DNA from 3 places in the Pseudoalteromonas sp. MBR-15 genome. Region 2 is predicted to be linked to each of the others. Evidence: predicted binding sites of a transcription regulator. Region 2 holds the regulator's gene; each other region holds the start of a gene.
The links. Region 2 encodes NrdR, which represses ribonucleotide reductase genes. Its sites were predicted from a motif close to AAACACNANATNTNGTGTTT; they were not measured.
Positions count from the first base shown of each region.

Region 1: nrdG (anaerobic ribonucleoside-triphosphate reductase activating protein) is a predicted target of NrdR. The motif match lies at 3,074-3,093, and genes of this name have one in related genera.
Region 3: nrdA (class 1a ribonucleoside-diphosphate reductase subunit alpha) is a predicted target of NrdR. The motif match lies at 2,731-2,750, and genes of this name have one in related genera.

Region 1 covers NZ_JBRJHH010000013.1:120,965-126,456, forward strand. The annotation lists gene ACSSVW_RS16630 (alginate export family protein) at 1-412, shown strand, start outside; gene ACSSVW_RS16635 (NarK family nitrate/nitrite MFS transporter) at 744-2,216, shown strand; gene mog (molybdopterin adenylyltransferase) at 2,302-2,829, opposite strand; gene nrdG (anaerobic ribonucleoside-triphosphate reductase activating protein) at 3,095-3,547, shown strand; gene nrdD (anaerobic ribonucleoside-triphosphate reductase) at 3,553-5,352, shown strand; gene ACSSVW_RS16655 (hemerythrin domain-containing protein) at 5,386-5,492, opposite strand, start outside.
Region 2 covers NZ_JBRJHH010000006.1:255,622-261,113, forward strand. The annotation lists gene ACSSVW_RS10640 (hypothetical protein) at 1-159, opposite strand, end outside; gene glyA (serine hydroxymethyltransferase) at 454-1,710, shown strand; gene nrdR (transcriptional regulator NrdR) at 1,819-2,268, shown strand; gene ribD (bifunctional diaminohydroxyphosphoribosylaminopyrimidine deaminase/5-amino-6-(5-phosphoribosylamino)uracil reductase RibD) at 2,271-3,410, shown strand; gene ACSSVW_RS10660 (riboflavin synthase) at 3,415-4,068, shown strand; gene ribBA (bifunctional 3,4-dihydroxy-2-butanone-4-phosphate synthase/GTP cyclohydrolase II) at 4,111-5,226, shown strand; gene ribH (6,7-dimethyl-8-ribityllumazine synthase) at 5,457-5,492, shown strand, end outside.
Region 3 covers NZ_JBRJHH010000008.1:227,738-233,229, reverse strand. The annotation lists gene gyrA (DNA topoisomerase (ATP-hydrolyzing) subunit A) at 1-903, opposite strand, end outside; gene ubiG (bifunctional 2-polyprenyl-6-hydroxyphenol methylase/3-demethylubiquinol 3-O-methyltransferase UbiG) at 1,080-1,790, shown strand; gene ACSSVW_RS12870 (HAD family hydrolase) at 1,790-2,461, shown strand; gene nrdA (class 1a ribonucleoside-diphosphate reductase subunit alpha) at 2,851-5,136, shown strand; gene nrdB (class Ia ribonucleoside-diphosphate reductase subunit beta) at 5,206-5,492, shown strand, end outside.

The DNA.
Region 1 (5,492 bases), on a different contig from region 2:
GTTTGATGCTGACTATATATTAGCGGAGCTAAAGGGCAAAGTGAGTAAGCTTGGCTGGAAAGTTGGCTATGAGCTGTTAGGCTCAGATAACAACATAGGTTTTAGTACACCACTGGCAACAGGGCATAAGTTCCAAGGTTTTGCAGATAAGTTTTTAGCGACCCCAGGTAATGGACTTGCTGATTTATACTTTGGCGTTAATGGGCAGTTGGCAGATATAAAGCTGAGCGCGACTTATCACTTTTTTGATAGTGATGCACAAAGCATCGATTATGGCCAAGAGCTTGATTTAACGGCTGCATATGCACTTTCAAGCAACTGTAATGTGCTGTTTAAATATGCCATGTACAACGCTGATGATTATGCCACGGATACCGATAAGGTATGGTTGATGCTCACTCATAAGTTTTAACCGCTTAGCATGCTTTTTAGCAGCTAGATTAGTTTCAGTTCCCTGCAATTATGAGCCTCTTCGGAGGCTTTTTTCTGTGTGATATCCCAAAACCTCATTGTTATTCCTCCAATATCTCCTTTTATCTCCCTCATAGAGTGATAGGGAGTGTTAATACACCTTAGTAGGTAGTAAGCGCAGTTAATAAAGGCATTGCTTTACAGTGCGCCTATTCATAGGGGGTAGAGGTGTTTTTGACTGCACGGCGGTTACCTTTATTCCTTGATTTACATCAATTCTTTTTTAGTAAGTCGGCTCAGAATCAAATTAATAAAACCGTTTGGAGACGACAATGGCGAGTGAAAAATTTAACCTTTTTTCCTTTCAAGGAAAAATGAAAATCTTACATCTTAGTTGGCTTGCATTCTTTATCACCTTTTTTGTGTGGTTTAATTTTGCACCGTTACTACAGGCTGTAAAAACCACCTTGGGATTAAGTACAGAGCAAGTAAAAACACTACTGATCTTGAACGTGGCTTTGACCATTCCTGCCCGTGTGATTATTGGCATGCTAACCGATAAATACGGGCCAAGGTTAGTCTATTCATGTTTGCTGATTGTCAGCGCAGTACCTTGTTTAATGTTTGCTTTTGCTGATAGCTTTTTGCAAGCTGCCATTGCTCGTTTTTTACTTGGGTTTATCGGCGCAGGCTTTGTTATTGGTATCCGCATGGTGTCTGAATGGTTCCCTCATCACGAGCTAGGCACCGCAGAAGGTGTGTATGGTGGCTGGGGTAACTTTGGTTCCGCTGCTGCGGCTTTTTCACTGCCTACGCTGGCATTAATTTTTGGCGGCGATGATGGTTGGCGTTATGCAATTGGTATTACGGGTGTAATGAGCTTTGTGTATGGTTTTATTTATTATTTTAATGTAACCAATACACCTAAAGGCTCGACGTACTTTCGTCCTAAAAATTTAGGGGCGATGGAAGTCACTTCTAAAGGCGATTTTTTCTTACTCCTAATCATGAAAATCCCTATGTATGCAGCAATGGCATTACTGGCTTGGAAACTCTCACCCAATGGTGTTGGGATGATTGAAGCAAATGTCGTACACCTTATTTATGGTGGGTTAGTGCTGCTGTACTTGTTTGAAGTTAAAAAAGTGTGGAACGTAAATAAAACGGTATTTGAGCAAGAAGTACCTGAGTTACATCGCTATAGTTTTAAGCAAGTAGCTGTGCTGGATATTTTGTATTTTACAAATTTTGGTTCTGAGCTTGCTGTGGTGTCAATGCTGCCGCTATTTTTTGCTGAGACCTTCTCGCTCGACCCTGTTATGGCAGGGATGGTGGCCGGTGCGTATGCATTTATGAACTTAATGTCACGCCCAGCAGGTGGGTTTATTTCAGATAAGTTTGGTCGCCGTACAACGTTACTTATTTTAACCGCCGGTTTAGCCGCAGGTTATCTGTTAATGGGCATGGTTAATTCGCAGTGGCCATTATGGTTAGCAGTTGCAACAGCCATGGCGTGTTCTTTCTTTGTTCAATCAGGTGAAGGTGCTGTGTTTGCCGTCGTGCCATTAATTAAACGTCGCTTAACAGGGCAAATTGCAGGGATGACAGGGGCATATGGTAACGTTGGGGCAGTTACATTTTTAACTGTGTTATCGTTCGTCGATTATGCAACTTTCTTTTATGTTATCGCCGGTACGGCAATGATTGGCTTTGTTACTTTGTTCTTTATGGATGAACCGCGAGGTCAAATTGCTGAAGTACGCGAAGACGGGACTGTTGAACTGATTGATGTATCACACAAATAAATCTTAATACGATAGAAAAGCCAGCTTAAGCTGGCTTTTTTCGTTATTAACTAAGGGGATGTTTTAACGTTATGACAAACGTTATTTATGACTTAGGTCTAAATACTTGAACCACAGATTCATCACATTCTAAGTAAGGCCCTTCAAGTAAATCAATACAATAAGGCACCGCAGGAAATACGGCATCAAGACATTGACGAATCGCTTTGGGTTTGCCCGGTAAGTTAATAATTAATGAGCGGTCTCTTATCCCCGCTGTTTGTCGAGAGAGTATAGCCGTTGGCACGTATTTTAAGCTTTCAGTGCGCATTAACTCACCAAATCCTGGCATCATTTTGTCACACACCGCTTCTGTGGCTTCGGGGGTTATGTCTCGTTTGGCGGGACCCGTTCCACCTGTGGTAATGATTAAAGCGCATTGTTCTTGATCGGCAAGCTCGCATAATGCCGCTTCAATTAAATGTTGCTCGTCTTCGACTAATCGATAGCATGCCTGCCATGGCGAATTTAAATAGTCATTTAATGTATCGGTGATAGCGGGTCCCGATAAGTCATCGTACTGGCCTCGGCTTGCGCGATCACTAACAGTCAAAATTCCAATTTTCGCAGTCATTTTCATCTCTTTACAATTCATTTATTCGCACTCTAGCAAAGTGATGGGTAAAGGTAACTCCTCCAAAGTAGGTAGAGGTGTCTGGGTGGCGCTCCGTTTCGCTGCATTTTATTTTTGACAGGAGGGGGTTTTGATTGGCTACCCATTTTGTTCTTTTGGCAGAACTAAGCTGCTTTGATCTAGATCAAGTTTCAAACTGGCTTAAAACGGTGTTGATACTATATATTGATCATATTGAAATTTAAAACACAATATGTAGTGGTTTATGTTTAATATATTAGAACCCCAAGTGTGCTTTCAAGAAGTCCCCGGACACATTGCGTTAGGCTTTGTGTGCACGGGGTGCCCCTTGCGCTGTCCTGGATGTCATAGCGTTGATACATGGGATCCAAAGCATGGTGAGCGGTTAACATCGCAACGCTTTATTGCACTGCTTGAGCGCTATAAGCACTTGATAACTTGTGTGGTGTTTTTTGGCGGAGAATGGCAGGAAGGTGATTTAGTTTATTTTTTAAAGTTAGCAACGCAGCAAGGCTTAGCAACGTGTTTGTATACCGGGCTTGAGGATGTGTCGGAGCAATTAAAAGCACAGCTGACTTATATAAAAACGGGCCGTTATGTCGCTGAATTAGGTGGCCTGGCGAGCCATTTAACTAATCAACGATTTATTGAAATTGCTTCGGGTAAGGTACTTAACTCATTATTTTTAAAAGGATAACAAAAATGTCTATGCTGAATTGTGAACAATTAAAAGAAAAAATGCGTTTCATCGAAAACTATACACAGGCCAAGAATGCGGCCGATGGTTCTAAAGTGGATGCGAATGCAAATGTGACATTAAAAAATATAGCGACGCTAGAATCAGAAATAATGAAAGACTTTTTCATTCACGTTAATCGCACTCAGGTGAGTAATAAAATAACCGCGCTTTTCGGCGAGTCATTGGGCAAAGAGTACCTTCGACAAATTGAGAACCATGAAATTTATGTGCATGATGAAACGAGCTTAAAGCCTTACTGTACTTCTATCACCATGTATCCATTTTTATTGGATGGGCTAACCAAATTAGGGGGAGAGTCTAAGGCACCTAAGCATTTAGAATCGTTCTGCGGCAGTTTTGTGAATCTTGTTTTTGCAATTAGCGCGCAGTTTGCAGGGGCTGTCGCGACGGTCGAATTTTTAATGTATTTTGATTACTTTGCGCGTAAGGATTACGGCGAAGACTATTTAGTTACTCACTATAAACAGATAGAAAATCACTTACAGCACGTCGTGTACGCTTTAAATCAACCCGCTGCTGCACGAGGTTATCAAAGCGTATTTTGGAATATCTCGTTGTACGATAGTGCATACTTTGAGGCTATGTTTGGTCATTTTGTGTTTCCTGATATGACGGCTCCCGATTGGTCGTCTTTAAAGGCACTGCAAAACATGTTTTTAAATTGGTTTAACCAAGAGCGAAACAAAGCTGTTTTAACATTCCCTGTTGTCACCGCTGCCATGCTAGTAGAAGACAATGAACCTAAAGATAAAGAATTTGCATTGATGTGTGCCGAAAACTTAAGTCAAGGCGGCTCATTTTTTGTTTATCAATCAACCGATGCTGATTCATTAGCCTCATGCTGTCGACTTCGTAATGAAATTAGCGATCATAGTTTTTCGTATAGTTTAGGCGCGGGGGGCGTTTCGACGGGCTCTATCAATGTTATTACACTCAATATGAATCGATTGGTGCAAGATGGCAGAGACCTAGCAACAGAAATAAGAAAAATACATGCTTATCAAATCGCGTATCGCACCTTAATGGAAGAGTACCAGCAAGCGGGTATGTTACCGGTGTACGACGCAGGGTTTATTTCCTTTAACAAGCAATTTTTAACCATTGGTATTAATGGCATGGTTGAAGCCGCAGAGTATTTAGGTATTCAAGTGGGGGTTAATGATGCGTATAAAGAGTGGGTGAAAAGTCAGTTAGAAGTGATTTATAAAGAGAATCGCTTAGCAACAAAAGAGACCGGCTTTTTATTTAACACTGAGTTTGTTCCTGCTGAAAATTTAGGGATAAAAAATGCCAAATGGGATAGCGAAGATGGCTACTTCACGCCAAGAGAATGCTACAACAGTTATTTCTATTTAGTAGAAGACACAACACTAAATCACCTTGATAAGTTTATATTGCATGGTAAATCGATGACAGAGTTTTTAGATGGTGGCTCAGCACTGCATTTGAACTTAGAAGAGCATTTAGACACTGAGCAATATATGCAGTTATTTAATGTGGCAGCGCGAACGGGGTGCAATTATTTTTGCATTAATGTGAGGATCACCATTTGTAATCACTGTGAGTATATCGACAAACGCTCAAGGCAATCATGCTCACAGTGTGGTTCAACAGATATTGATTATGGCACACGCGTGATTGGCTACTTAAAAAGAGTGTCGTCATTTAGTCATGGCCGACGCAAAGAGCACAAATTGCGACATTACCAATGCACAAAAGTACAACAATCAGCGTTAGCCTAACAATGTAAAGGGGCGTCTACTGCCCCTTTTGCCTTAACCTTGCATAAAAAGAATATTATTTTCTAAATGAATGTGCTCGTTTAAATCGTTGTAGAGCTCATGTATTTTGGCATAAAGACGCTGCCAGTCTTCATCAGCAT
Region 2 (5,492 bases):
GCGTCTTGCATTTGAGCGCATTCGCCAAATATTTGCACCCAGTAAAAAGAGTACGATACCGATGACTGTAGGCACCACATTATTCGCTAATGTGATGCAACTAATGCCGAGGATAAAGTAGCCATAGGGGGCGGCTTCGTAAAGAGGTTTTGCTAACATGAGATTTTATACCATCCTTGATATTTATTAAGACTATTAGGGTAGTTTGAAAATAGTAAAAAGCAATGCCTGTGTGCTATTTTTTATGCAAATGACATTTTAAAAACCTATGTAATATTTTAAATTCATAAATTTTCGTTATGTATCAATAAAAAAATATCATTATTAAAACACTGTGAAATAAATTCAATCCCTGTTTAAATATGTTCATCTTTACACGATAGGCAAATGTGCGTTTTCAGCGTACAATATAGCCTTCAAAAAAACACCATACACGTTGCCTTAGGAGACCCCATGTTAGAACGTAGCATGAATATTTCGGATTTCGATCCAGAGTTATTTGCAGCCATCACTAAAGAGACGGCTCGTCAAGAAGAGCACATCGAACTGATCGCGTCTGAAAACTACTGTAGCCCACGCGTGCTAGAAGCACAGGGTTCTCAGCTTACAAACAAATATGCTGAAGGTTATCCAGGCAAACGTTACTATGGCGGTTGTGAGCACGTTGACGTTGTTGAACAATTAGCAATTGACCGTGCAAACGAGTTATTCGGCACAGACTACGCAAACGTACAACCGCACGCTGGTTCACAAGCTAATGCGGCTGTTTTCCAAGCGCTTCTTCAGCCACATGACACCGTACTAGGTATGAGCTTAGCTCATGGTGGCCACTTAACGCATGGTTCACACGTTAACTTTTCTGGTAAAACGTACAACGCAATTCAATATGGCCTAAATGAAGAAACGGGCGAAATTGATTACGCTCAAGTTGAAGCGCTAGCACTAGAGCACAAACCAAAAATGATCATTGCGGGTTTCTCTGCATACTCAGGTATCGTTGATTGGGCTAAGTTCCGTGAAATCGCTGATAAAGTGGATGCGTACTTATTCGTAGATATGGCACACGTTGCAGGTCTTATTGCGGCTGGCGTATACCCAAGCCCAATCCCTCACGCGCATGTTGTTACAACAACAACTCATAAAACACTAGCGGGTCCTCGTGGTGGTCTAATTGTTTCTGCGTGTGGTGATGAAGAGATCTATAAAAAGCTTAACAGCGCCGTATTCCCGGGTGGCCAAGGTGGTCCTTTATGTCACATCATCGCTGCTAAAGCGGTTGCGTTTAAAGAAGCATTACAGCCTGAATTCAAAACATACCAAGCGCAAGTGGTTAAAAACGCACAAGCAATGGTTGAAGTGTTACAAGAGCGTGGCTATAAAGTTGTTTCTGGTAAAACAGACAACCACTTATTCCTTCTAGACCTAATTGATAAAGATATCACAGGTAAAGATGCTGACGCTGCCCTTGGTAATGCAAACATCACAGTAAACAAAAACTCAGTACCAAATGACCCACGTTCACCGTTTGTAACGTCGGGTCTTCGTATTGGTTCTCCGGCAATTACGCGCCGTGGTTTCAAAGAAGCTGAGTCTAAAGAACTTGCTGGCTGGATCTGTGACGTACTAGACAACATCAACGATGCATCAGTACAAGCAGAAGTAAAAGAGAAAGTTAAAGCAATCTGTAAAAAACTACCTGTTTACGCTTAATTGCTGGTTAAACCGTAATTAAGATAACAATAGTGTTGTTTTTTGCTATTATAAAGGCCGCTTATTAAGCGGTCTTTTTTTGTTTTTTATAAACGGAAGTTTAACCTTATGCATTGCCCTTTTTGCACAGCAAAAGATACTAAAGTAATCGATTCACGACTTGTTGGCGGTGGTCACCAAGTTAGACGCCGTCGCGAATGCAACGAATGTCACGAGCGTTTTACCACCTTTGAAGGTGCTGAACTTGTTATGCCAAGGGTGATAAAGCAAGACGGTAGTCGAGAGCCTTTTAACGAAGACAAATTATTAAATGGTCTGCACCGCGCATTAGAAAAACGCCCAGTGAGTACAGAGCAAATCGAAGAAGTCGTTAACGTGATTAAATCACAGCTACGTGCTACCGGAGAGCGTGAAATCTCAAGCCATTTAATCGGCGAGTGTATTATGGAATCGCTCAAAAAGCTTGATAAAGTAGCTTATGTTAGGTTTGCCTCAGTATATCGCTCATTTGAAGATATTCGTGAGTTTGGCGAAGAAATTGCCCGTTTAGGTGATTAAGCATGTCGTTCACTGAACTTGATAGCATTTATATGGCACGCGCTATTGAGCTTGCCAAACAGGGCCGTTTTACCACGACGCCAAACCCTAATGTGGGTTGTGTACTTGTTAAAGACGGCCATATAGTTGGTGAGGGTTTTCATCAACTTGCCGGGCAGGGTCATGCCGAGGTGAATGCACTGGCCGTTGCTGGCGATAATGCCAAAGGGGCAACAGCCTATGTGACGCTTGAACCTTGCAGTCATTATGGTCGTACTCCGCCCTGTGCTGAAGGCCTAAAAGCGGCCGGTGTGAGTAAAGTGATTGCTGCAATGGTAGACCCAAATCCAGCAGTCAGTGGCCGTGGCTTACAAATATTAGCTGATGCAGGTATTGACGTTGCCTCTGGGTTACTTGAGCAACAGGCGCGCGATTTAAACAAAGGCTTTTTGAAGCGAATGGAAACAGGGTTGCCTTTTGTTACCTGTAAAATGGCCTGTAGTTTAGATGGAAAAACGGCACTTAATAACGGCCAAAGTAAATGGATCACGGGTCCGCAAGCACGCCAAGACGTTCAAGCATTTCGCGCACAAAGCTGCGCAATTTTGAGTGGTGCAGATACCGTTATCAGTGATAACGCCAAATTAAATGTGCGTACTGAAGAGCTGCCATTTGCAATGCCAACATCATTGCCGATACGTCAGCCAACACGTGTGATTATCGATTCGCAAAACAGACTCACCCCAGATCTCGCTTTATTTAGTATTGAGAGTCCGGTGATTATTTTCACAACACAGCTTGATAATCAGCAGCAATGGCCACATTTTGTAAAACACGAAGTGGTGGCAGCTAACAAGAATAAAGTTGATTTATCGGCCGTTTTAGCACGGTTAGCCGAATTACAATTTAATCATATTTGGCTTGAAGCAGGAGCAACCCTAGCGGGCGCTTTTGCACAGCAAGACCTAATAGACGAATACATTGTTTATATTGCCCCAAAGTTAATAGGTGATATGGGCAAAAGCTTACTAAACTTTGCAGAAGTAACAGCCATGGGTGATGTCACTCAATTAACGTTTACCGATACACAGATAATTGGCGACGATATCCGCTTAACAGCGTACAAAGCAAAGCAAGCCACACACACTGAAGATAAAGAGTAGCATTATGTTTACTGGAATAATTGAAGCAACAGGTAAAATTGTTGAATTAACACAAAAACAAGGTGATCTCGCTATTCGTATTCAAAGTAATGATTTGGATATGAAAGACGTAAAACTAGGCGACAGTATTGCAACAAATGGTGTGTGCTTAACAGTGGTTACTAAACATAGCGATGGCTTCAGTGCTGATTTATCAAATGAAACCATTAGCCTGACAGGGTTTGCGCACTATAAAAAAGGCCAAACCGTGAATCTAGAAAAGGCCATGCAGCCAATTTCTCGCCTTGGTGGGCATTTAGTGTCAGGCCATGTTGATGGCATCGCGACAGTTGAAAGCATTACCGCCAATGCCAGAGCAACAGAGTACTGGCTAAGTACCGACCATAATTTAATGAAATACATACCGTATAAAGGGTCGGTATGTATTGATGGAATTAGTTTAACGGTGAATGAGGTCGAGCAAAATCGCTTCAAGCTGACCATTGTTCCACACACCGCTGAGCAAACGACGATTGCAGAATTTCAAGTGGGCACGCAGGTTAACTTAGAAGTTGATCAAATTGCTCGCTACTTAGAGCGCCTGATCAAAGGGGCTGAACAACCTTCCCGTTCAGACATATCTATGAGCTTGTTAGCGCAAGCTGGTTTTATTAAATAAGCGAAGATACGTCATTATTAATCATACTCTCATGGGCACATTATGAATTTACACAGCGCGCAAGAAATTATCGATGACATTAAAGCCGGTAAAATGGTTATTTTAATGGACGATGAAGATAGAGAAAATGAAGGCGATTTAATTATCGCAGCAGAGCACATAAGTGCAGATGCTATCAATTTTATGGCAACGCATGGTCGTGGTTTAATTTGTTTAACCATGACTCAAGAGCGTTGTCAGCAGTTAGAATTACCGTTAATGGTTAAAAATAACGGAGCGGCTTTCTCAACAAACTTTACAATGTCGATTGAAGCTGCAAAAGGCGTAACAACCGGTATTTCAGCTGCTGACCGTGCACGCACAGTGCAAGCGGCCATCGCGAAAGGAGCTGTGCCAAGCGATATCGTACAGCCGGGTCATATTTTCCCTATTATGGCACAACCTGGCGGCGTTCTTACCCGTGCGGGTCACACTGAAGCGGGCTGTGATTTAGCGCGCTTGGCTGGTCTTGAGCCTTCTTCTGTTATTGTTGAAATTCTCAATGCCGATGGCACCATGGCCCGTCGTCCCGACCTTGAAGTGTTTGCTAAAGAGCATGGTCTGAAGATTGGTACAATTGCTGATTTAATCGAGTACAGAAATCTAAACGAAACCACCATTGAACGTGTTGCAAAATGTAAGTTGCCAACCGATCACGGTGAATTCGATTTAGTAACGTATAAAGACACCATTGATGGTCAGCTCCACTATGCATTGCAAAAAGGCGACGTATCGAAAGATGACGCTACGTTAGTACGTGTTCACTTACAAAGTACGTTTAACGATATTTTACTGTCAGACCGCAGCGCAGATCGTAGCTGGAGTTTATCAGATGCAATGGCCTATATTGCTGAGCATAACGGCGTATTGGTTATCTTAGGTAAACAAGAATCAACCGAAGATCTTGAAGCAACGGTCAAAGCATTTGCAGCAGAAGATGCGGGTGAAAATGTCAGTCATCGTAAATTCCAAGGCACGTCACGCACAGTGGGTGTGGGGTCACAAATTTTAGCAGACCTTGGCATTGAGAAAATGCGCTTGATGAGTCGTCCGAAGAAGTATCATGCATTGTCTGGTTTCCACTTAGAAGTGGTTGATTACGTTGAGCCGCAGTCTTAATTAACGCACAGCTTAGTTAACAAATTTTACTAGCAAGCTAATTTTAAGGCCAAGGTATTCTTGGCCTATTGCATGTAAATTCAAGGCAGTAAGCGTTAAAAGTAACCGCTGGAGATAGATTTATTATCCAGAGTTCAGGTTAACTAGGCGACTTTTATATTTTTGTGGTATTATGCGCCGTAATTTTTGCGCAATCGCAACCGCTTAAACTTATTTTTTAGGGTTATTAAATGAAAATTATTGAAGGTAACAAATACGCACCGGGC
Region 3 (5,492 bases), on a different contig from region 2:
CATACCGTCTTTATCTGATTCATCACGGAGTGCGCTAATGCCTTCAATTTTTTTGTCTTTAACAAGTTCAGCGATTTTTTCAATCAAGCGTGCTTTGTTAACTTGGTACGGAATTTCGTGGACGATGATCGTTTCACGACCCGTTTTTTCGTCTACTTCAATTTCTGCGCGTGCGCGGATGTACACTTTACCACGACCCGTTAGGTAAGCTTGCTCTATGCCTTTCTTACCATTAATGATCGCGGCTGTAGGGAAATCTGGACCTGGGATATATTCAATCAGATCAGCAATTGTCATATCTGGGTTTTGGATAAGTGCCAAACACCCATTAATAACTTCAGTTAAGTTATGTGGCGGAATGTTCGTCGCCATACCAACCGCAATACCCGATGAACCATTCACTAATAAGTTAGGTACTTTCGTCGGTAATACGTCAGGAATTTGCTCCGTACCATCATAGTTAGGTACGTAATCAACCGTTTCTTTTTCGAGGTCGGCTAATAGCTCATGTGACATTTTTGCCATACGGACTTCCGTATAACGCATTGCTGCCGCAGAGTCACCGTCAACTGAACCAAAGTTACCTTGGCCATCAACAAGCATATAGCGTAATGAGAAAGGCTGCGCCATACGTACGATGGTGTCATATACCGCGCTGTCGCCATGTGGGTGGTACTTACCGATTACATCACCAACAACACGTGCTGATTTTTTGTAAGGCTTATTCCAATCATTATTGAGTTCGTTCATTGCGAATAAAACACGACGGTGAACAGGTTTTAGACCATCACGTACGTCTGGCAATGCACGTCCTACAATTACGCTCATTGCGTAATCAAGGTAGGAGTTTTTTAATTCATCTTCAATATTGACTGGCAGAATTTCATTGGCGAGATCAGTCATTTGATTTCACATTCCTTCAGTATTGACTCATAAAGAGGCAAAGCGCCGCCTTTAGAGCTTTAGTTATTATTTCATGACCATGCTACCACAATTAATTTAGATTTACAGGCGCTAAATCTTTGCGATTTATTAATTTACCCCTATATAATGGCCTCAGATTGACGAGGAAGTTTTTTATGACCGAACATCAAAATGTAGATAATGCAGAAATTGCAAAGTTTGAAGCCATCGCTGAACGTTGGTGGGACCGCGACGGAGAGTTCAAACCTCTTCATGAAATAAATCCTCTTCGCTTGGATTTTGTTGCCGACAAAGTTGGCGGCTTATTTGATAAAGAAACCTTAGATGTTGGCTGTGGTGGCGGCATTTTAAGTGAAAGCATGGCACGCATGGGAGCTAAAGTAACAGGCATCGATATGGGTCAAGAGCCATTAACCGTTGCTAAGTTACATAGTTTAGAAACCGGTGTCCCTGTTGATTATATGAAAGTACCAGCTGAAGAGTTTGCTAAAGAGCACCCTGCTCGCTTTGATGTAATCACCTGTATGGAAATGTTAGAGCACGTGCCAGACCCTGCTTCTATCATTCGTGCGGTCGCTGAGCTTGCAAAACCTGGCGCCGATGTATTCTTTTCGACATTAAATAAAACACCTAAAGCGTATTTATACGCCATTGTGGGTGCTGAAAAGTTATTAAAAATGGTGCCCGAAGGCACGCACGACCACAAAAAGTTTATAAAACCCGCCCAATTAATTGCATGGGCAGAAGATGCAGGCTTAAAAGTAAGAGCAAGCACAGGCCTCAGCTATAATCCGTTTTCTAAGCAATACAGTTTAAATGATGATGTGAGTGTTAATTACATTCTTCATTTTGAGAAACTTGCCTAATGGCTGGTTGTAATCCTGATATCGCTTTTGATGCCTTTATTTTTGATTTAGATGGCACATTACTCGATACTGCGGATGACCTTGGCGGCGCATTAAATCGCGTATTAGCAGATGCGAATATCGCGCCTGTTGATAAAAGCATTTATCGCCCAGCAGCGTCAAATGGGGCCAATGCATTATTAGAGGTCGGCTTTGGTGATAAATGGCCCGATGTTGAACAATTAGCATTAAGGCAGCAACTGCTCGACTATTATGCAGAAGACATTGCGATTCATAGCAAGTGCTTTAATGGCATTGAGCAACTTCTCGCCTCACTTGAGCAAAACAGCATTAAATGGGGGATCATGACCAATAAGCCCGGCTTTTTAACCGAGCCATTGGTGCAAGCTATCCCTAGCCTTGCTAATGCCATGGCTGTCGTGAGTGGTGATACCTTAGCAGTTGCTAAACCATCGCCAGAGCCACTTATTCATACTGCAAACATGCTCGATGTTGATCCAACGCGTTGTTTATACATAGGTGATGCCGAACGCGACATACAAGCAGCAAAAGCTGCCAACATGTACAGTGCAACTGCACTTTGGGGTTATATACCAAGTGTGGATACCGCACTGAGCTGGGGCGCAGATTTTAACTGGCAAACTCCAACTGATGGATTTATCCATATATAGTGTTAGTTTTAAGTTAAAACACCATATATTGTGATTTGGTTGAGTTTTAAGCAAACTTTGTTGATAAAAAAAACAGTCAAAAATTATTTTTAAAAACGATAATTTTTGTAGATCTTGAGTTGATTTTTACAAATTTCATCATCAATGAATGATCAAAGGTTAATGCTTACTAACACAATTCGTTTATCCAATAGTTATCCACAAAATGGGGCGTTTCTATCCCTTGCAAATGATCGCAGACCACACTATCTTGTGATCTGCGTTTTAAAGAACACCAGATATTGTGGCTAAATGTTATTCAATTGACTCATGCTGGTGCTAATAATAATTATAATTAAGAATACCTTTGTCACTAAAAATATAATTTCCCAAGGAATACAGGCAAAACTATGAACCAACAGCTATCTGTAAGCAAACGTGACGGCCGTAAAGAGTCACTTGATCTAGATAAGATCCATCGCGTCATCGCTTGGGCCGCCGAAGGTCTAAATAATGTGTCTGTGTCACAAGTTGAATTGAAATCACATATTCAATTTTACGATGGCATTCGTACTGACGACATTCACGAAACTATCATTAAAGCAGCAGCCGATCAGATCTCTAAAGATACCCCTGATTATCAATACCTTGCTGCTCGTTTAGCTGTATTCCATTTACGTAAGAAAGCGTATGGTCAATTTGAGCCGCCGCGTTTATACGACCACATTACAAAACTGGTTGAAGACAAGCGTTATGATCAACACTTACTCGTTGATTACACTGAGCAAGAAATTGACGAGTTAGATGCGTATATTGATCATAACCGTGACTTAAACTTCAGCTATGCCGCTGTAAAGCAGCTTGAAGGGAAATACCTAGTACAGAACCGTGTAACGGGTGAAATTTACGAAAGCGCGCAGTTTTTATATATCTTAGTAGCAGCGAGCTTGTTCTCTGACTACCCTCGAGAAACACGCCTTGATTACATCAAGCGCTTTTATGACGCGGTTTCGACATTCAAAATTTCATTGCCGACTCCTATTATGGCTGGTGTGCGTACACCTACGCGTCAATTTAGTTCATGTGTACTGATTGAGTGTGGTGATAGCCTTGATTCAATTAATGCGACATCATCTGCGATTGTTAAATACGTATCACAACGTGCAGGTATTGGTATTAATGCGGGCCGTATTCGTGCTTTAGGTAGCCCAATCCGTAACGGTGAAGCATACCATACTGGGTGTATTCCATTTTATAAACACTTCCAAACGGCGGTTAAGAGCTGTTCTCAAGGGGGTGTCCGTGGTGGTGCAGCAACCCTATTCTACCCGCTGTGGCATTTAGAAGTTGAAAACTTATTAGTTCTTAAAAATAACCGTGGTGTTGATGACAACCGTGTTCGTCATCTAGATTACGGTGTACAGTTCAACAAATTAATGTACAGCCGTTTAATTAAAGACGACTACATTACTTTGTTCAGTCCATCAGACGTACCGGGTCTTTACGATGCATTCTTCGAAGACCAAGCTAAATTTGATGAGCTATACGTAAAATACGAGCAAGATGAGTCGATTCGTAAAAAACGTATTAAAGCGATTGAGCTGTTCTCAATGTTTGCACAAGAGCGTGCAAGTACAGGTCGTATTTATTTACAAAACGTTGACCACTGTAATACTCATAGCCCGTTTATCTCAACGGTAGCACCGATCCGTCAGTCTAACTTATGTTTAGAAATTGCATTACCGACTAAGCCACTTAGTAACGTAATGGACGAAGAAGGCGAAATCGCACTGTGTACACTTTCTGCATTCAACTTAGGTGCAATTGAGTCACTTGATGAGTTAGAAGAGCTTGCTGAACTTGCAGTACGTGCGCTTGATAACTTACTTGATTTCCAAGACTACCCTGTCCCTGCAGCGAAAAACGCAACCATGGGTCGTCGCACGTTAGGTATTGGTGTGATCAACTACGCATACTACCTTGCTAAAAACGGTAAACGTTATTCTGACGGTAGTGCAAACGCATTAACGCACCAAACATTTGAAGCAATTCAATATTATTTAATGAAAGCATCAAATGAGCTTGCTAAAGAACGTGGTGCTTGCCCTAAATTTAATGAAACAACGTACTCGCAAGGTATTATGCCAACAGATACGTACAAGCGTGACCTTGACCAAATCTGTGATGAACCTCTTCACTTAGATTGGGATACACTGCGCGCGAACATTAAAGAACATGGTATGCGTAACTCAACATTGTCGGCATTAATGCCATCAGAGACTTCATCACAAATCTCTAATGCAACAAATGGTATTGAGCCACCGCGTGGACACATCAGTGTTAAAGCAAGTAAAGATGGTATCTTGAAACAAGTAGTACCAGAGTATGAGCGCCTAAAAGACAATTATGAGCTACTTTGGGATATCCCATCAAACGATGGTTATCTGCAATTAGTGGGCATTATGCAGAAGTTCGTTGACCAAACGATCTCTGCGAATACAAATTATGATCCATCTAAGTACGAAGGCGGTAAAGTACCTATGAAGGTGCTTTTAAAAGACCTCCTTTCAGCATATAAACTGGGTGTTAAAACGTTGTATTACCATAACACCCGTGATGGCGCTTCAGATGCTCAAGATGAGCTTACACCTGAGGTGGAAGATGATGGTTGTGCAGGCGGTGCTTGTAAAATCTAATTAAATTAATAACATACACAAGCGGGCTCCTTAGCCCGCTTTGTCCTGACTGTTTTTTGAGTATTCACTATGTCATATACAACTTTTAGCCGAAACCATAATAACCAATTACTAGAACCGATGTTTTTCGGCCAGACGGTAAACGTGTCACGTTACGACCAACAAAAGTACCCTATCTTCGAGAAGCTAATTGAAAAGCAATTATCTTTCTTCTGGCGTCCTGAAGAAGTTGACGTAAGTAAAGACCGTCTTGACTTTCAAGCTTTACCTGACCATGAAAAACACATTTTTTTAAGTAACTTAAAATACCAAACATTACTTGATAGTGTGCAAGGTCGTTCGCCTAACGTTGCCTT